DNA from 4 places in the Citrobacter farmeri genome. Region 2 is predicted to be linked to each of the others. Evidence: predicted binding sites of a transcription regulator. Region 2 holds the regulator's gene; each other region holds the start of a gene.
What was found. Region 2 encodes PurR, which represses purine synthesis genes. Its sites were predicted from a motif close to CANGCAAACGTTTGCNTG; they were not measured.
Positions count from the first base shown of each region.

Region 1: carA (glutamine-hydrolyzing carbamoyl-phosphate synthase small subunit) is a predicted target of PurR. The motif match lies at 2,920-2,937, and genes of this name have one in related genera.
Region 3: purM (phosphoribosylformylglycinamidine cyclo-ligase) is a predicted target of PurR. The motif match lies at 2,482-2,499, and genes of this name have one in related genera.
Region 4: purL (phosphoribosylformylglycinamidine synthase) is a predicted target of PurR. The motif match lies at 3,159-3,176, and genes of this name have one in related genera.

Region 1 covers NZ_CP077291.1:3,900,151-3,905,324, forward strand. The annotation lists gene carB (carbamoyl-phosphate synthase large subunit) at 1-1,533, opposite strand, end outside; gene carA (glutamine-hydrolyzing carbamoyl-phosphate synthase small subunit) at 1,552-2,700, opposite strand; gene dapB (4-hydroxy-tetrahydrodipicolinate reductase) at 3,157-3,978, opposite strand; gene I6L53_RS18270 (LacI family DNA-binding transcriptional regulator) at 4,112-5,119, opposite strand.
Region 2 covers NZ_CP077291.1:2,494,630-2,499,803, reverse strand. The annotation lists gene punC (purine nucleoside transporter PunC) at 1-934, opposite strand, end outside; gene punR (DNA-binding transcriptional activator PunR) at 1,046-1,978, shown strand; gene purR (HTH-type transcriptional repressor PurR) at 1,975-3,000, opposite strand; gene cydH (cytochrome bd-I oxidase subunit CydH) at 3,294-3,383, shown strand; gene I6L53_RS11700 (MFS transporter) at 3,553-4,719, shown strand; gene sodB (superoxide dismutase [Fe]) at 4,766-5,174, opposite strand, start outside.
Region 3 covers NZ_CP077291.1:1,288,356-1,293,529, reverse strand. The annotation lists gene upp (uracil phosphoribosyltransferase) at 58-684, opposite strand; gene I6L53_RS05970 (6-phospho-beta-glucosidase) at 866-2,296, opposite strand; gene purM (phosphoribosylformylglycinamidine cyclo-ligase) at 2,559-3,596, shown strand; gene purN (phosphoribosylglycinamide formyltransferase) at 3,596-4,234, shown strand; gene ppk1 (polyphosphate kinase 1) at 4,422-5,174, shown strand, end outside.
Region 4 covers NZ_CP077291.1:1,216,195-1,221,368, reverse strand. The annotation lists gene purL (phosphoribosylformylglycinamidine synthase) at 1-3,084, opposite strand, end outside; gene mltF (membrane-bound lytic murein transglycosylase MltF) at 3,341-4,891, shown strand; gene tadA (tRNA adenosine(34) deaminase TadA) at 4,907-5,174, opposite strand, start outside.

The sequences.
Region 1 (5,174 bases), 1.4 Mb from region 2:
CGCTTCACGCACGCCGGCCAGTTTAGCCAGACGCGCATCGGCAAAGCCTTTGCGTTTCAACTGGCGCAGGAAGTCAGGGGTCAGGCCGTTGATGCCCAGCTCCGCCACTTTTTCTTCCAGACGTACCAGCTCTTCAATTTGTACCAGGAACCAGCGATCGATGTTGGTCAGGTTGAATACACCGTCAACAGACAGGCCCGCACGGAACGCATCGGCGATATACCAGATACGCTCAGCGCCCGCGTCTTTCAACTCACGGCGGATTTTGGTCAGCGCTTCCGGGTCATCCAGGCTCACTTTCGGGTCAAAGCCGGTGGCGCCCACTTCCAGACCGCGCAGCGCTTTTTGCAGAGATTCCTGCTGGGTGCGGCCAATTGCCATTACCTCACCGACAGATTTCATCTGGGTGGTCAGACGGTCGTTAGCACCAACGAATTTTTCGAAGTTGAAGCGAGGGATTTTCGTGACCACATAGTCGATGGACGGTTCGAACGATGCCGGGGTACGACCGCCAGTGATGTCGTTCATCAGTTCATCGAGGGTGTAACCTACCGCCAGTTTCGCCGCGACTTTCGCAATCGGGAAGCCGGTGGCTTTCGACGCCAGCGCTGAGGAGCGGGATACGCGCGGGTTCATTTCGATCACAATCAGGCGACCGTTTTTCGGGTTCACCGCGAACTGAACGTTCGAACCGCCGGTTTCAACACCGATTTCACGCAGTACCGCCATCGAAGCGTTACGCATGATTTGATATTCTTTGTCGGTCAGCGTCTGGGCAGGTGCAACGGTGATGGAGTCACCGGTGTGGATACCCATCGCATCGAAGTTCTCGATGGAGCAGACGATGATGCAGTTGTCGTTTTTATCACGCACGACTTCCATCTCGTACTCTTTCCAGCCAATAAGCGATTCATCAATCAGCAATTCATTGGTTGGGGAAAGATCCAGACCGCGGGTACAAATCTCTTCAAACTCTTCACGGTTGTAGGCGATACCGCCGCCGGTGCCGCCCATGGTAAAGGACGGACGGATGATACACGGATAACCGACGTCAGCCGCAACCGCCAGCGCTTCTTCCAGAGTATGAGCAATCCCCGAGCGAGCGGTGTCGAGACCGATTTTTTTCATTGCGATGTCGAAGCGACGACGGTCTTCTGCTTTATCAATCGCGTCGGCCGTCGCACCAATCATGGTCACGCCAAACTCGGCCAGCACCCCCTGGCGCTCCAGTTCCAGCGCGCAGTTCAGCGCCGTCTGACCGCCCATGGTCGGCAGCACCGCGTCCGGACGCTCTTTCTCAATAATCTTGCGGACCACTTCCCAGTGAATCGGCTCAATGTAGGTCGCATCGGCCATTTCCGGATCGGTCATGATGGTAGCCGGGTTGGAGTTCACGAGGATGACGCGGTAACCCTCTTCACGCAGCGCTTTACACGCCTGCGCACCGGAGTAGTCAAACTCACACGCCTGACCGATAACAATCGGACCCGCGCCCAGAATCAGGATACTTTTTATGTCTGTACGTTTTGGCATGGTTCTCTTAACTCCTGATTATTTCGCGGACTGACGGTAGAACTCAATTAACTCGATAAAGTGGTCGAACAACGGCGCGGCATCGTGGGGACCCGGGCTCGCTTCCGGGTGACCCTGGAAGCTGAATGCCGGTTTGTCGGTGCGATGAATCCCCTGCAGGGTGCCATCGAACAGCGACTTGTGGGTGACGCGCAGATTTGCCGGCATGGATGCTTCATCCACCGCAAAGCCGTGGTTCTGGGCCGTGATCATCACGGTATTGTTGTCGATATCTTTGACAGGATGGTTACCGCCGTGGTGGCCGAATTTCATCTTCACGGTTTTCGCCCCGCTCGCCAGTGCCAATAGCTGATGGCCTAAGCAGATACCAAATACCGGAATATCGGTTTTGAGGAATTTCTGAATCGCGTCGATAGCGTAATCACACGGCGCCGGGTCACCAGGACCGTTCGACAGGAAGATCCCGTCCGGATTCATCTTCAGCACCTCTTCTGCTGGCGTTTTTGCCGGAACAACCGTCAGACGGCAGCCGCGGTCCACCAGCATGCGCAGGATGTTGCGCTTGGCACCAAAGTCGTAGGCGACAACGTGGAACGGCAGTTCGCCTTCTTTCTTCGCTTCCGGCAGGTCATCGGCCAGCGTCCAGCTCCCCTGCGTCCAGCTGTAAGATTCCGTGGTGGTCACTTCTTTCGCCAGATCCATTCCATTCAGGCCCGGGAACGCTTTCGCTTTTTCCAGCGCAAGCTGAGCATCCAGGTTATCGCCCGCGATGATGCAACCGTTCTGTGCCCCTTTCTCACGCAGCAGACGCGTCAGCTTACGGGTATCGATATCGGCAATCGCCACGATGTTATGGCGTTTCAGGTAAGAAGAGAGGTCTTCGGTATTGCGAAAGTTGCTGGCAATCAGCGGCAGGTCACGAATGACGAGGCCTTGCGCATGGACCTGGGAGGATTCTTCATCGGCGGCATTGGTGCCGACATTACCGATATGGGGATAAGTAAGAGTAACGATTTGGCGGGAATAGGAAGGATCAGTGAGGATTTCTTGATAACCGGTCATTGAAGTATTGAAAACGACTTCCCCAACCGCCGAACCTGTTGCCCCTATGGCCCGACCGTGAAACTGGGTTCCGTCTTCCAGAACCAATAGCGCTGACTTAATCAAAACACCCTCCAGAGAATATTCACTCACTTTATTTGCATATTAATGCATTAACATAGCATGAATCAATGCAAATTTGCTTACCCGCGGATTTCTGGCAAACGGCGGCATTCTGGAGATAAGACGGGTAAAAGTCAACTTAAAGGCGGTATTTTTTATATTCTTTTGCGACTCAGGATGAATTGATCGGATTTAACAGGCAAAAAGATCACCTAACCCTGGCAGGAAAACGCTTGCGTGCGCAATTATGCGTAAAAAACAATCTTACCCTTCAAAAAAGTGGACCAAATGGTCAAAATTTACATTCAGGCAACGTAAAATGAAGAGAAAAGGTTAATTTATTCGCGGTTCATTTAAAAAGTGCTTTAAATGAGAAAAATAAAAGGGCAATAAAAATATTGCCCTATGTAATCAATGCATTGAGATTACAATAACCACATCACGAAAGGTAATAATTGACTATAAAATGTTGAGATCAAGCACATCTCGCATATCAAAAAGTCCATTTGACTTCGAACTCACCCAAAGAGCCGATCTGACTGCGCCATTGGCAAAAGTCATGCGACTGGACGCTTTGTGGGTGATTTCGATGCGCTCACCGATATCCGCAAACATGGCGGTATGTTCACCCACAATGTCTCCCGCGCGCACGGTGGCAAAACCAATCGTTCCCGGTACACGTTCGCCGGTATAGCCTTCACGGCTGTATACGGCGCACGCTTTCAGATCTTTATCCAGCGCGTGGGCAATCGCCTCCCCCATCGCCAGCGCGGTGCCTGACGGCGCATCGACTTTATGGCGATGGTGCGCTTCAATGATTTCGATGTCGGTGTAGTCACCCATCACTTTCGCCGCCTTTTCCAGCAGCTTGAGCATCACGTTAACACCAACGCTGAAGTTCGCCGCGAAGACAATGCCTATCTCCTGGGCAGCATCGCGAATCGCCTGTTTTCCCGCATCGTCAAAACCGGTGGTGCCAATGACCATCCCTTTGCCATGCTGACGACAAAACGCCAGATGATTCAGCGTGCCTTCCGGACGGGTAAAATCGATGAACACATCGAAATCCCCTTTTACTGCCTCAAGGCTACTTTGCACGGTAACGCCGGTCTTCCCGACGCCCGCTAATTCTCCGGCATCGCTGCCCAGCAATGACGATCCCTCGCGCTCAAGCGCCGCACCAAGCGCAACGCCTTCCATCTGTAGCGCTGCCTGAATTAACTGGCGGCCCATACGGCCACCCGCGCCCGCTATCGCGACACGGACCTGTGCATCATGCATAGTTATTCTCTTACGTTAAAATGATGTAAATCGTTTTCAGATTAACCAGCACGTCGTCATGCCGCTAGCCAAAAACGTCGATAATTAGAATTTAATGATAAACAGAGAGAGATATCAGTAAAAGGCATGACGATCAGCGAAAACCGCATGATTCCCTGATCACCAGCGCCGGCGGCAGAATAATTCGTTTCGCCGGCTCATCGTTTCCCTGAATACGACTGTAAAGTAACTCCCCCGCCTTACGACCAATCTCTTTCGCCGCCACCGATACGGTAGTGAGCGCAGGCTGAACCAATGCCGCTTCGGTAATATCATCGAACCCGACTAAAGCAAAGTCACGCCCGGGTTCACGCCCCATTTTTCGTAGCGCCTGCATCACCCCCAGCGCCACAATATCCTGATAACACACGGCTGCGGTAATGTGCGGATGATGCACAAGCAGAGATTCCGCCGCGTTCGCGCCATCAATCTGGCTGGCCTGAGCGGCAACGATCCACTGTGGATTCGGTGAGATGCCATGTTCCAGTAGCGTGCTGGTAAATCCGCCAATGCGCTGCGCCCGGCTTCCTGAATTCGGACTGCCGCCAATAAAGGCGATATTTTTATGCCCCATTCTGACTAAATGGGTCGTTGCCATTTGTGTCCCGAGAAAGTTATCGGTTCCAACAAAATCAAAATCCGGATCGCTGAGTGGGCGAACGACCATGATAGCGGGAATATTGCGCCGTTTTAGCGCTTCGAAGAACGAGGTCGGTGTTTCTCGCGCCGCGCAGAGCACCATGCCACAGGCATTGTTGCGCATCAGTGAATCAACAAACTTTTGCTGGCGCTCACCTGACTCTTCGCTGTTCGCCAGAAACAGCAGCAGGTCGTGCCGCTCCATCTCATGGCTGAGCCCCGCCGTCATCTCACCATAAAATGGGTTGGTAATATCATGCAACAAGAGCCCAACCTGATTGCTGCTGCGATTACGCAAATTCGCTGCGGTCTGGTTATAGACATAGCCAGACTCATCCAGCGCTTTTAGCACGCGCTCGCGCGTTGCCTGTGAAATACGCCCCCGATTACGCAGCACCATCGACACGGTCGCCGTGGAGACGCCTGCGCGCTTCGCAACCTGCGCCAGGGTAATGGTTGTCATGACTTCTCCTGTTTATCCCTAAGGTTAATCGAATAACCTCAATATTGTCCCGATA
Region 2 (5,174 bases):
CGCCATTGGCTATCGCCATCACGCAGAAGGGGATCAGGATCTCCGCAAGCGTGATGTGATGAATAAAGCTTGCGGCCCATGTCGCCACCACGCTAAGCGCATAGATAACCAGCAGCCAGGGCAGAAGCTGTTGCCCCTGCCATTTTTGCAGCGCGGCGCGACAACCGTAGCCGCCAATCAGAAAGGCGATGGTCTGCGGCACATAGCTCAGGCCAATCACCGCCGGGCTGTAGCCCATTTCACTCAGAATAAACGGCGAGCCGGTCAGCCACGCAAAGAAACTGGCAGAACACGCCGCGTAAATCAGTACGTTGCCGCGATACGTTTTCGCGCGCAGCAGTGTGGTGAAGGTCAGTTTATCTTTACTGTCGTCGCGCGCCCGGGAAGTCGGTTTTAAAAACAGTGCAGGCACCATCAGCAGCAGCGTGATGATAAACAGCGTGGCAAAGATCGCCTGCCAGGAAAGATGGGTCAGGATCCAACTTCCTAATAACGGCGCCAGTGCAGGGGACAGCCCGACCAGCGGCATGATCGTCGCGAAAATGCGATTAATTCTGTGCGAAGGATAGTAATCGGTGACCAGCGCCTGCCAGATGACTGTCGCCGCACAGACACCCACTGCCTGAATAAAGCGCAGAACCAACAATCCCGTCGCGCTTTCGACCCACAGCATACCCAGGCTACCGAGGGCGAAGATGGACAGACCCAGTAGCAGGATCGGTTTACGGCCATAGCGGTCCGAGAGCGGTCCCCACAGCAGTTGCGCGACGGCAAAGCCCGCTAAAAAAAGACTCAGGCTGGCGCTGACGGCAGATGCCGGTGTTTGCAGGTCAGATTGAATGGCGGCAAAAGCGGGCAAATACATGTCGGTTGCCAGAAAACCCAACACGCTGAGTCCTGCCAGCCAGACTAAAAACCCTTTTCCTGGTTGCATAGTTGTTCTCTAATTTTAATGAATGACACTGGCGCAGAGTGTAGGGAGTGAATTTCGGCTTGTGAAACGGTAATATTTGTTTATTGCATTCAAAAATTTTGTAGGCAGATTATGTGGTCAGAATATGCGCTGGAAGTGGTTGATGCCGTAGCGCGCAACGGTAGTTTCAGTTCCGCCGCTCAGGAGTTGCACCGGGTGCCCTCGGCGGTCAGCTATACGGTCCGCCAACTGGAAGAGTGGCTGGCGGTTCCGCTCTTTGAACGTCGTCACCGCGATGTCGTGCTGACCCCGGCGGGAGCCTGGTTTTTGAAAGAAGGTCGCTCTGTCATCAAAAAAATGCAGATCACGCGCCAGCAGTGTCAGCAGATCGCCAACGGCTGGCGCGGACAACTTCCCATCGCAGTGGACAATATCGTGCGCCCGGAGCGTACGCGACAGCTGATTGTCGATTTTTACCGCCACTTTGATGACGTGGAGTTGCTGGTCTTTCAGGAGGTGTTCAACGGCGTCTGGGACGCGCTGTCAGATGGCAGGGTTGAACTCGCTATCGGCGCAACCCAGGCGATCCCGGTCGGAGGACGATACACCTTCCGCGATATGGGCAAGCTGAGCTGGTGTTGTGTCGTTGCCAGCACACATCCGCTGGCCGCCATGAGCGGGCCTCTCAGTGATGACACGTTGCGCAACTGGCCGTCACTGGTACTGGAAGATACCTCCCGCACGCTGCCGAAACGCGTGACCTGGTTGCTGGACAACCAGAAGCGGGTGGTGGTTCCGGACTGGGATTCCTCCGCGACCTGTATCAGCGCCGGGCTTTGTGTCGGTATGGTGCCGACGCATTTTGCCAAGCCGTATCTCAATAAGAGACAGTGGGTGGCATTGAACCTGGAGAACCCTTTCCCGGATGCGGGGTGTTGCCTGACCTGGCAGCAGAATGATATGTCACCCGCGCTAATCTGGCTGCTTGACTATCTGGGAGACAGCGAAACGCTGAACAAAGAGTGGTTGCGGGAGCCTGACGAGACTCCCGCAGAAGACGTTTAGCGACGGTAGTCGCGGAAAGGACCATCCGCAACGGAGCGACGCTCCACCAGGCGCGGGTGGACCTCAATGGACTGCGACTCTTCGCGCTTATTGACGATACGGTCCAGCAGCATGTTAAAGGCTGTCTCACCCAGGGAATCTTTAGGCTGGTGGATGGTGGTCAATGCTGGCGTAAAGAAGCGGGCGTTGCGCACATTGTCATAGCCGATCAGCGATACGTCCTGCGGTACGCGAAGGCCCATCTCATCGGCGGCACAAAGGGCACCCATTGCCATAATATCGCCGCCACAGAAGACCGCCGTTGGGCGATGCGCTTGCGACAAAATTTGCTGCATGGCGCGGTAGCCGGATTCAGGCTCGAAGTCGCCCTGTACAATCCAGTTCTCTGGCACTTTAATCAGCGCTTCATCCATCGCTTTCATAAAACCGGCCAGACGGCCAGCGCCCGTATTGCGTTCCATCAGCCCCGGAATCACACCAATTTCACGGTGTCCGCGTTCGACCAGGTAGCGGCCAGCCATATAACCGCCTTCAAAGGCGTTATCAATTACGGTATCGGTGAAGTCGGCTTTGGCTTCGCCCCAGTCCATAACCACCATCGGGATATGACGATACTCTTCCAGCATCGAAAGCAGGGGATCGGGATATTCGGAACACATCACCAGCAGACCATCAACGCGTTTTTGCGCCATCATGGACAGATAGGCACGCTGTTTTTCCAGATTGTTCCAGACGTTACCAAGGATCAGGGTATAGCCCTTCTGGAAGCAGTTCTTCTCAACCGCTTCAATAATTTCGGCAAAGTAGGGGGCTTCGCTGCTGGTCGCCAGCAAACCGATAGACTTGGTATGGTTTACCTTCAGGCTACGGGCAACAGCGCTGGGGGAATAGTGCAATTCTTTGATTGCCGCCCACACTGCATTGCGTGTTTCTTCAGCGACGAAACGCGTTTTGTTAATTACGTGTGATACGGTTGTAGTGGAAACGTTTGCGCGTTTCGCTACATCTTTAATTGTTGCCATTAAATCTCACTCCAGACCCAACCTGAACATTAAAATACGCAAGTAAACGTTTGCCTTTACTCATCCTGTGCGCAACATCGTGGGTGCGGCATGACGGGAAAACGCCACAGAGCGTCAGGAAGGGGTCAATGGCCGGTACGCTAATCAAGTAAGCGTCGAATTTTGGCTGATCTTAACGAAAAGGGGAAGTATTAAAAGCACATATCACTCTAAATCGTGGGAGATTTTTGCACTCAAGTGTGCAAAAATGCGCTATATCACTTTTTGTGTGGGAATAAAAAGGAGAAAAGTTGATGAGCACCGATCTGAAATTTTCATTAGTGACCACGTTTATTGTTCTGGCTTTAATCGTTGCTGGCGGTCTGACAGCGGCAATGCATTGATTTCCCCTCGGGGGAGTGTCTGCTCCCTCGAACCTCCTGCCATATTGTTATTGAATCTGCAAAAGTCTTTTGTATTTTTGTTAACTTCTCTTTTTTTGTGATTGATGTCATGCTTTTGACTCTTAGTTAAGCATCGCGATCCGTCGCGAAGAGCCGGAGTCATCACTGCATGAAAATTAATTATCCGTTACTGGCGCTGGCTATCGGCGCATTCGGCATCGGCACGACCGAATTCTCGCCGATGGGGCTATTACCCGTCATCGCGCGTGGTGTCGATGTGTCTATTCCTGCGGCTGGTATGCTGATTAGCGCCTATGCGGTCGGCGTGATGGTCGGCGCACCGCTGATGACGCTGCTGCTGTCACATCGCGGGCGACGTAATGCGCTGATTTTTCTGATGGCTATCTTTACGCTTGGTAACGTGCTCTCGGCGATTTCTCCGGATTACACCACACTGATGCTGTCACGCATTTTAACCAGCCTTAACCACGGCGCGTTCTTCGGCCTGGGTTCCGTTGTGGCAGCCAGCGTGGTGCCGAAGCACAAACAGGCCAGCGCCGTTGCCACGATGTTTATGGGGCTGACCATCGCCAACATCGGCGGCGTTCCGGCGGCGACCTGGCTGGGTGAAACCATCGGCTGGCGAATGTCGTTCATGGCAACCGCGGGTCTGGGCGTGATTTCAATGCTGAGTCTCTTTTTCTCGTTGCCGAAAGGCGGTGCCGGGGCGCGACCGGAAGTGAAAAAAGAGCTCGCGGTGTTAATGCGTCCTCAGGTGCTTTCTGCGCTGCTGACCACCGTGTTGGGGGCGGGCGCAATGTTTACGCTGTATACCTATATTTCACCCGTCCTGCAAAGCATCACCCATGCCACTCCGGCCTTTGTTACCGGGATGCTGGTTCTGATCGGCGTGGGCTTTTCCATTGGTAACTACCTCGGTGGCAAACTGGCCGATCGCTCGGTTAACGGTACGCTGAAGGGCTTTTTGCTGCTGCTGATGATGATTATGTTGGCCATCCCCTTGTTGGCACAAAATGAACTGGGGGCGGCGATCGGTATGGTGGTATGGGGGGCGGCGACTTTTGCGGTAGTGCCTCCGCTGCAAATGCGCGTCATGCGTGTGGCTCATGAAGCGCCTGGCCTCTCATCTTCTGTGAACATTGGTGCGTTTAACCTTGGGAATGCGCTGGGCGCCGCCGCCGGTGGGGCCGTCATTTCAGGCGGGTTAGGCTACAGTTTTGTTCCGGTCATGGGGGCGATAGTGGCAGGTATGGCGCTGTTGCTGGTGTTTGTCTCGGCGAGAAAGCAGCCTGAACAGGTGTGTGTCGCAGGTTAACGGCAGGGCAAAAACGCAGAAGAGAGTCTCTTCTGCGTTATCTTCTTTATGCGGCGAAGTTCTTCGCGACAAACTCCCAGTTCACCAGCGCCCAGAAATGCTCCAGATAGCCAGGACGCGCATTGCGGTAGTCAATGTAATACGCATGTTCCCACACGTCGACGGTCATCAGCGGGGTAGCGTCGGTGGTCAACGGCGTACCGGCGTTGGAGGTTGAAACGATGGCCAGCTTGCCATCTTTTCCTTTTACCAGCCAGGTCCAGCCAGAACCGAAGTTTTTGATAGCCGCATCAGTAAACTGCGCTTTAAACTCTGAAAAGCTGCCAAAAGAGGCGGCAATCGCGTCAGCCAGTTTGCCGGTTGGTTCGCCGCCCGCATTCGGTGCGAGGCAGTTCCAGTAGAACGTGTGGTTCCAGACCTGAGCGGCGTTATTGAACACGCCACCTTCTGAGCTG
Region 3 (5,174 bases), 1.2 Mb from region 2:
GTTGTTTTATTCAAAAAAAAGCCGACTCTTAAAGTCGGCTATTTATTAGTTATTCACTTACTTGGTACCAAAAATCTTATCGCCGGCATCACCAAGCCCCGGAATAATGTATCCGTGCTCGTTTAAGCCCTGGTCGATCGATGCGGTGTACAGTTCCACATCCGGATGCGCTTTTTCCAGCGCGGCGATGCCTTCCGGCGCCGCCACCAGCACCAGCACTTTGATGCTGCTGCAGCCCGCTTTTTTCAGCAGATCGATGGTTGCGATAACGGAACCCCCGGTCGCCAGCATGGGGTCGACGATCAGCGCCATGCGCTCGTCAATATGAGAAACCAACTTCTGGAAATACGGAACCGGCTCCAGGGTCTCTTCGTTACGGTACATGCCGACCACGCTGATACGTGCGCTCGGTACGTTTTCCAGCACGCCGTCCATCATCCCCAAACCTGCACGCAGGATAGGCACGACGGTAATTTTTTTGCCTTTAATTTGATCGACTTCGACCGGACCATTCCAGCCTTCAATGGTCACTTTTTCAGTTTCCAGGCCCGCAGTCGCTTCGTAAGTCAGCAGACTGCCTACTTCCGAGGCGAGTTCACGAAAGCGTTTGGTGCTGATATCGTTTTCACGCATCAGACCTAGCTTGTGTTTGACGAGTGGGTGTTTGACTTCCACGATCTTCATACTCTTCTCCTTTCCTCAGACGAGTGGCAACCACAAAAAAATCGCCGGATTATACCGCTTTTCCTCTCTGACGCAACATAACGTATGCATGACCTGGATCAAGCAAAGTGGTATACGTTTGGGTGATGAGTATAAAACATGCCCCGCATTCCGTGCGGGGCAGTGTATCAAGTGGCTGAAATCAGAGGGATTCACCGTTGCTTTTTATCACCTGCTGATACCAGGCGAAAGATTTTTTGGGCCGCCGGGCCAGCGTCCCGCTACCGTCATTATTTTTATCAACATAGATAAATCCGTAGCGTTTTTTCATCTCTCCCGTTCCCGCCGAGACCAGGTCGATGCATCCCCATGGGGTGTAACCCATTAGATCCACGCCATCCTCTTCTACCGCTTTTTTCATCTCACGAATATGCGCCGCCAGATATTCAATCCGATAGCTGTCATCAACAGTGCCGTCAGGCTGTTGGACATCGATCGCGCCAAAGCCGTTCTCAACGATAAACAGCGGGAGCTGATAGTGATCCCAGAACCAGTTCAGCGAATAGCGCAGCCCCACCGGATCAATCTGCCAGCCCCAGTCCGATTTCTGTACGTAGGGGTTGGAAACCAGGCTTTTGCTCTCGTCGTAATCGAGCTGCGGATTATCGTCCGTCGCTTTAGTGGCAAATGACATGTAGTAGCTGAAGCCGATGTAATCCACACAGCCTTCAGACAGGGCAACGCGGTCTTCCTCTGTAATATCGAGGTCAAACTCGCGGCGCGCAAAATAGTTGAGGATATGCTGCGGATATTTTCCCCGGACATGCACATCGGTAAACCAGTAGCGACGGTGCATGGCATTCATCGCCATCATCATATCGTCCGGCGCGCAGGTCAGTGGGTAGACAGGACACATGGCGATCATGCAGCCGATCTGTAACGACGGATTAATGTCGCGTGCGGCTTTCACCGCCAGCGCACTGGCCACTAACTCGTAATGCGCGGCCTGGTACATCACGGGTTCACGATCTTCGCCAGGCTGATACTTCAGGCCGGAGTTAGTAAACGGCGCAAAGTCTTCATGGAAATTGGCCTGGTTGTTGATCTCATTAAACGTCATCCAGTACTTCACTTTGTGCTGATAGCGCGTGAAGACCACTTTTGCAAAGCGGACAAAAAAGTCGATCAGCTTCCGATTGCGCCAGCCGCCATACTCCGTCACCAGATGATAGGGCATTTCAAAATGCGACAGGGTAATCACCGGTTCAATGCCATACTTCAGGCATTCATCAAACAAATCATCATAAAATTTCAGTCCGGCCTCGTTTGGCTGTGCTTCATCCCCAAGCGGGAAAATACGCGTCCAGGCAATGGAAGTGCGAAAACATTTAAAGCCCATTTCCGCGAACAGCCTGATGTCCTCTTTGTAGCGGTGATAGAAATCGATCGCTTCGTGGTTAGGGTAATTTTTTCCTGGCAGAACGCCATCGGTGATTTCGCGCGCCACACCGTGAGCTCCTGCCGTCATCACATCGGCAACGCTAACCCCTTTTCCTCCTTCCTGCCAGCCGCCTTCTAGTTGGTGAGCGGCAACCGCCCCACCCCACATGAAATTCGCATTAAATCCAGACATAGTTTCCCTCGTTGATTCGCAATGGCAAAACAGAAACCGGTTTCAGTAAGATACTGAGCAATCCCATCCATGCTTTCAAGGAGGAAACTGAACCCGGTTTCATTTTCGTGGCTCAGGTCATAAAAACGAAGCATTGCGAAGAAAATGCTGCAAAACTCGACAGATAAAAACGGATGTAACACAGGCTCGCAAACGTTTGCTTTCCCTGTTAGAATTGCGCCGAATTTTACTTTTACCGTAAGAAAACGTGGGGAACCAGGCAGTGACCGATAAAACCTCTCTTAGCTACAAAGATGCCGGTGTTGATATTGACGCGGGTAATGCTCTGGTGGATCGAATCAAAGGCGTAGTGAAGAAAACTCGCCGCCCGGAAGTCATGGGTGGTCTGGGTGGCTTCGGTGCGCTGTGCGCATTGCCGCAAAAATATCGTGAACCAGTACTGGTTTCCGGCACTGATGGCGTAGGGACAAAACTGCGTCTGGCGATGGATCTGAAACGTCACGATACCATCGGTATCGATCTCGTGGCGATGTGCGTCAACGACCTGGTGGTTCAGGGTGCTGAACCGCTGTTTTTCCTCGACTACTATGCCACCGGCAAACTGGATGTGGATACCGCAGCCAGTGTGATTCAGGGGATCGCAGAAGGTTGTCTGCAGTCCGGCTGTGCGCTGGTCGGTGGGGAAACCGCGGAAATGCCAGGGATGTACCACGGTGAAGATTATGACGTCGCGGGTTTCTGCGTCGGCGTGGTAGAAAAATCAGAAATCATTGACGGTTCCAAAGTGACCGATGGCGATGTGCTGATTGCCCTGGGTTCAAGCGGCCCGCACTCTAACGGTTACTCACTGGTGCGTAAAATTGTAGAAGTCAGCGATTGCGATCCGGAAACGACGGATCTGGAAGGCAAGCCACTGGCCGACCACCTGCTGGCGCCGACCCGTATCTACGTGAAATCGATTCTGGAACTGATTGAGAAAGCTGATGTACATGCCATCGCACACCTGACCGGCGGCGGCTTCTGGGAAAACATTCCGCGCGTCCTGCCGGACAACACGCAGGCGGTGATCGATGAGTCTTCCTGGCAGTGGCCAGCGGTCTTTAACTGGCTGCAGAAGGCCGGTAACGTCAGCCAGCATGAAATGTATCGTACCTTTAACTGCGGTGTCGGCATGGTCATTGCCCTGCCAGCGGCAGAAGTGGACAACGCCCTTGCCCTGCTGAAGGCGAAAGGTGAAGACGCGTGGAAAATCGGCGTCATCAAAGCGTCTGACTCCGCGCAGCGTGTGGTTATTGAATAATGAATATTGTGGTGCTTATTTCCGGTAACGGAAGCAATTTGCAGGCGATTATTGATGCCTGCAAAGAGAAGAAAATCAACGGCACCCTTCGGGCAGTATTCAGCAACAAGGCCGATGCGTTCGGCCTTGAGCGAGCCAGAAAAGCGGCAATCCCTGCCCATACGCTGACGGCTGACCAGTTTTCCAGCCGCGAAGCGTTTGACCGTGAACTGATCCTTGAGATCGACGCTTATGCGCCTGACGTGGTCGTACTGGCCGGTTTTATGCGCATTCTGAGCCCGGCGTTCGTCGCACACTACAACGGGCGACTGCTGAATATTCACCCTTCCCTGCTGCCCAAATACCCTGGTTTGCACACCCACCGCCAGGCACTGGAAAATGGCGATGAGGAGCATGGCACTTCGGTCCACTTTGTGACTGACGAACTCGACGGCGGGCCGGTCATTTTGCAGTCCAAAGTTCCGGTCTTTGAAGGCGATGACGAAGATGAAATCACCGCTCGCGTTCAGGTACAGGAACACGCCATTTATCCGCTGGTGGTCAGTTGGTTTGTGGACGGTCGCCTGAAAATGCATGATAACGCCGCCTGGCTGGACGGTGTTCGTCTGCCACCACAAGGCTACGCTGCCGACGAATAAAACTGTGCCGGATAGTGGACGTCATCCCTTATCCGGCTTGCTATTCTCTTCAAACCTCCAGCCCCCCTTCCTCTTTGCGATCGGACGGTTTATTGTCATACTTTTCTGGCACAGTTGGACATCTGAGCGCAATGCTCGCCATAATAACCAGGCAGTGTCCCGTGAATAAAACGGAGTATAAGTATTAATGGGTCAGGAAAAGCTATACATCGAGAAAGAGCTGAGCTGGTTAGCGTTCAACGAACGTGTGCTCCAGGAAGCCGCGGATAAATCAAACCCGCTGATTGAAAGGATGCGTTTCTTAGGCATCTATTCCAATAACCTGGATGAATTCTACAAAGTTCGCTTCGCAGAGCTCAAACGCCGCATCATCATCAGCGAAGAACAGGGTTCAAATTCGCATTCTCGCCACCTGTTAGGCAAAATCCAGTCCCGCGTGCTGAAAGCTGACCAGGAATTCGATGGCCTGTATAACGAACTGCTGCTGGAGATGGCACGTAATCAGATCTTCCTGATTAACGAGCGTCAGCTGTCGGTCAATCAACAAAGCTGGTTGCGCCACTACTTCAAACAGTATCTGCGCCAGCACATTACCCCGATTTTAATTAACCGTGAAACGGATCTGGTGCAGTTCCTGAAGGATGACTACACCTATCTGGCAGTCGAAATTATTCGCGGCGACACGATTCGCTATGCGCTGCTGGAAATTCCGTCTGACAAGGTGCCCCGGTTTGTGAATTTGCCGCCGGAAGCGCCGCGTCGTCGCAAACCGATGATCCTGCTGGACAACATTCTGCGCTACTGCCTGGACGATATCTTTAAAGGCTTTTTTGATTATGACGCGCTGAACGCCTACTCCATGAAGATGACCCGTGACGCCGAGTACGATCTGGTGCACGAGATGGAATCCAGCCTGATGGAGTTGATGTCCTCCAGCCTG
Region 4 (5,174 bases), 1.3 Mb from region 2:
ATCTTCATTAATATCAAACGTCAGCTCCACGCTGAGGCCCGGATCGGCATCGTTGGTTTTGGCGTCGTGCTCCTGATCGGCACACTCCGGGTTGTCGCGCAGACGTTGCATCTGCCAGGTGGTTTCTGCCCACCAGATTCGCAGTGTGGTGCGGCTTTCGCTGAAGACGACCTGACCGTTGGCTTCGATAACAAAACGATCGCCCGCGACGGCCTGGCCCAGATAATGTACGCAATCGCCCAGACCATGTTGCACCAGCAGCGCTTCCACCGCGTCGCGATCCGCTGCGCGAACCTGAATAACCGCGCCCAGTTCTTCGTTAAACAGCGCCGCCAGACGATCGTCGCCCAGTGCAGCGATATCCGCCTGAATGCCGCAATGACCGGTAAAGGCCATTTCTGCAAGCAGAACCAGCAGGCCGCCGTCAGAGCGGTCGTGATAGGCCAGCAGTTTACGTTGCGCCACCAGCGCCTGTATCGCGTCGTAAAAGCCTTTCAACTGCGCGACATCACGCACGTCTGCCGGTGTGTCGCCAAGCTGACGGTACACCTGCGCCAGCGCCGTAGCACCCAGCGCGTTATGGCCGCGACCCAGGTCGATCAGCAGCAGCGCGTTGTCTTCGGTAGAAAGCTGCGGGGTGATGGTATGACGTACATCTTCTACACGAGCAAAAGCGGAAATCACCAACGACAGCGGCGAGGTCATTTCGCGCTGTTCGTTACCTTCCTGCCAGCGGGTTTTCATCGACATGGAGTCTTTGCCTACCGGAATGGTCAGCCCCAGCGCCGGACAGAGTTCTTCACCGACCGCTTTCACCGCTTCATACAGACCTGCATCTTCACCCGGGTGACCGGCTGCGGCCATCCAGTTAGCGGAAAGCTTAATACGTTTGATATCGCCAATCTGCGTTGCCGCGATATTGGTCAGCGCTTCTCCGACCGCCAGACGGGCAGAAGCAGAGAAGTCGAGCAGCGCCACCGGCGCACGCTCCCCGATCGACATTGCTTCACCGTAGTAGCTGTCAAGGCTGGCGGTGGTCACCGCGCAGTTTGCCACCGGCACCTGCCACGGACCGACCATCTGATCGCGGGACACCATCCCGGTCACGGTACGGTCGCCAATGGTCACCAGGAAGGTTTTTTCCGCCACCGTCGGCAGATGCAGAACGCGTTTAACGGCATCCGCAATAGTGATATCAGCGCGGTTCAGCGCATCGCCTTTCGCCTTCAGCGTCTGGACGTCGCGAGTCATCTTCGGCGTTTTGCCGAGCAGTACGTCAAGCGGTAGATCGATAGGCTGGTTGTCGAAGTGACGGTCGTTTAACGACAGATGCCGTTCTTCGGTCGCCTCGCCAATCACCGCATACGGCGCGCGCTCGCGTTTACACAACTCGTCGAATAACGGCAGTTGATCCGCCGCAACGGCCAGCACATAACGTTCCTGGGACTCGTTACACCAGATCTCCAGCGGGCTCATTCCTGGCTCATCGCTGAGGATGTCACGCAGTTCAAATTTACCGCCGCGTCCACCGTCGCTGACCAGTTCAGGCATGGCGTTCGACAAACCGCCCGCGCCGACGTCGTGGATAAACAGGATCGGGTTGGCGTCGCCCAACTGCCAGCAGCGGTCGATCACTTCCTGGCAGCGACGTTCCATCTCCGGGTTATCACGCTGTACGGAGGCAAAATCGAGATCCGCGTCAGACTGACCAGATGCCATGGAAGAAGCCGCGCCGCCGCCCAGGCCGATGTTCATCGCCGGGCCACCAAGGACAATCAGCTTCGCCCCAACGACGATCTCGCCCTTCTGCACGTGATCGGCTCGGATGTTACCGATCCCGCCCGCCAGCATGATCGGTTTATGATAACCGCGCAGCTCTTCGCCGTTGTGGCTGTTCACTTTTTCTTCGTAAGTACGGAAATAGCCGTTCAGCGCCGGACGACCAAATTCGTTGTTAAACGCCGCGCCGCCCAGCGGGCCTTCGGTCATGATATCCAGTGCGGTCACAATGCGTTCCGGCTTGCCGAAGTCTTCTTCCCACGGCTGTTCAAAGCCCGGAATGCGCAGGTTAGAGACGGAGAAACCGACCAGACCCGCTTTTGGCTTCGCGCCGCGCCCGGTTGCCCCTTCATCACGGATTTCGCCACCGGAACCGGTCGCCGCACCCGGCCACGGCGAGATCGCCGTCGGGTGGTTATGGGTTTCCACCTTCATCAGGATATGCGCTGGCTCCTGGTGGAAGTCGTAGCGCCCGGTAGCGTGGTCGGCAAAGTAACGACCCACTTCAGACCCTTCCATCACCGCCGCATTGTCTTTATAAGCGGAAAGCACGTGGTCCGGAGTGGATTCAAACGTATTTTTGATCATTTTGAACAGCGACTTAGGCTGCTGCTTGCCATCAATTACCCAGTCGGCGTTGAAAATCTTGTGGCGGCAGTGCTCAGAGTTCGCCTGCGCAAACATATAGAGCTCGATGTCGTTCGGGTTGCGTCCCAGTCGGGTAAACGCATCCTGCAGGTAATCAATTTCGTCGTCCGCCAGCGCCAGGCCGAGACGCAGGTTAGCGTCAATCAACGCCTGACGGCCTTCTCCCAGCAGATCAACGCTTGCAACCGGCGCTGGCTGATGATGAGCAAACAGTTTTTCCGCGTCGGTTAATGAAGCGAACACCGTCTCCATCATCCGATCGTGGAGTTCAGCGGCAACCTGCTGCCACTGCTCAGCAGTCAGCGTGGCGGCCTCAACGTAATAAGCGACGCCGCGCTCCAGGCGATCAATCTGTTGCAGACCGCAGTTATGGGCGATATCTGTCGCTTTGGAAGACCAGGGGGAGATGGTGCCAGGGCGAGGCGTCACCAGCAGCAGTTTCCCTTCCGGGGTGTGGCTGTTCAGGCTGGGGCCATATTTCAGCAGACGGGCAAGCTGCGCGTGCTCATCCTCGTTCAACGGGGCGTTCAGGTCAGCGAAATGGACGTACTCGGCGTAAATATTGCTTACCTGGAGGTTGGCAGCCTGAAACCGTGCCAGCAGTTTGTTAATACGGAATGCGGACAGTGCAGGCGAACCACGCAGAATTTCCATCATAAGTCTCTCGTCTTCTAAGCTTTCGGTGTGCCCAAGTGGGGAAACGGGCGTCATTATAAAGAATCTGAGCCGCCGACGAAACCGTTTGCGTCGAAATAAAATCACCCCGCCTTGTTGTCATACGATGCTACCGATAGCGCTAATTAGTTGCCAACTGGCGCAAGTTTAAGCAAAATGCCGCTCATTGATGAATACTCCTGGTCTTTCTATCCCTTTTCCCGTCCTGAGGCAACGCACGGTTCAGAGAATTAACTAATTGAAAAAATTAAAGATTAATTATCTGTTCATCGGCATACTGACGCTGCTGCTGGCGGCGGCCCTCTGGCCCTCAATCCCCTGGTTCGGTAAAGCCGATAATCGCATCGCCGCGATCCAGTCCCGGGGAGAGTTGCGCGTGAGCACCATTGAGTCACCGCTCACCTGGGCAAAACTCGACGGTAAGCCGTACGGGCTCGATTATGAGCTGGCCCAGCAGTTCGCCAGCTATCTGGGCGTAAAGCTGAAGATTACCGTACGCCAGAACATCAGCCAGTTGTTTGACGACCTCGATAATGGCGACGCCGACCTGCTGGCGGCCGGGCTGGTCTACAACAGCGAACGGGTAAAAAACTATCAGCCGGGACCAACCTATTATTCGGTATCCCAGCAACTGGTTTACAAAGTGGGCCAGTATCGTCCCCGTACATTAGGTAGCGTGACGGAAAGTCAGCTTACCATCACCCCAGGGCATGTGGTGGCGAACGATCTGCAAACCCTGAAACAGACAAAATACCCTGAACTGAGCTGGCGGATCGACGAGAAGAAAGGCTCAACGGAACTGCTTGATGCGGTGATTGCCGGGCAACTGGCTTACACCATCGCCGACTCTGTCGCCATCAGCCTTTACCAGCGCGTCCATCCCGAACTGGCCGTTGCGCTGGACGTCACCGACGAGCAGCCGGTGACCTGGTTTAGCCCACTGGATGATGACAACACGCTATCTGCCGCCCTGCTCGATTTTTTCAATGGTATGAATGAGGACGGCTCGCTGGCGCGTCTCGAAGAAAAGTATCTGGGGCACGGCGATGATTTTGACTATGTCGATACCCGCACCTTTCTGCGTGCGGTTGACGCCTTGCTCCCCGATCTGAGACCGCTGTTTGAGAAACACGCCCAGGAGATTGACTGGCAGCTGCTTGCCGCGATCGCCTGGCAGGAATCGCACTGGGATCCGCAGGCCACGTCACCGACCGGCGTACGCGGTATGATGATGCTCACCAAAAACACGGCGCAGAGTCTGGGTCTGACCGACCGGACCGATCCTGAGCAGAGCCTCAGCGGTGGGGCACGCTATTTACAGGACATGATGAGTAAAGTGCCGGACACCGTGCCGGAGAACGAGCGCATCTGGTTTGCGCTGGCGGCCTACAACATGGGTTATGCGCATATGCTTGATGCGCGGGCGCTGACGGCCAAAACGAAGGGAAACCCGGACAGTTGGGCGGACGTCAAACAGCGTCTGCCCTTGCTCAGTCAAAAGCAGTATTACAGCAAGCTGACCTACGGCTATGCGCGCGGACATGAGGCTTATGCCTACGTTGAGAACATCCGTAAATATCAGATAAGCCTGCAGGGCTATTTGCAGGAGAAAGAAAAGCAACTGGCCGAAGAGATGAAACTGGCTGAAGAGTATCCGGTTGTCGCGCCGACAGAATTTGGCAAACAGCGACGACCGCTCGCCGCCTTTCTGTCACAATCGTCGTCCAGCTATCTGACACACTCTCCGTCGCTGCTGCGTTTACCGCAGAAGAAAGAAGATCAAAAGTAGACAGGGCCGCAATGACTACTGACTTGCGGCATTCTTCAACGCTTTAATTTCCTGACGCCGCATGCGGAAGAAATCGCTAAGCAGTGTCGCACACTCCTCCCGCAGGATCCCCTCGGTTACCTCAACGCGATGATTCATTCCCGGATGATGCAGAACATCCATCAGCGAACCGGCAGCGCCGGTTTTTGCATCTCGTGCGCCGAACACCACGTGACGGATACGGCTGTGCACCATCGCACCCGCACACATGACGCATGGCTCAAGGGTCACATACAGCGTCGCG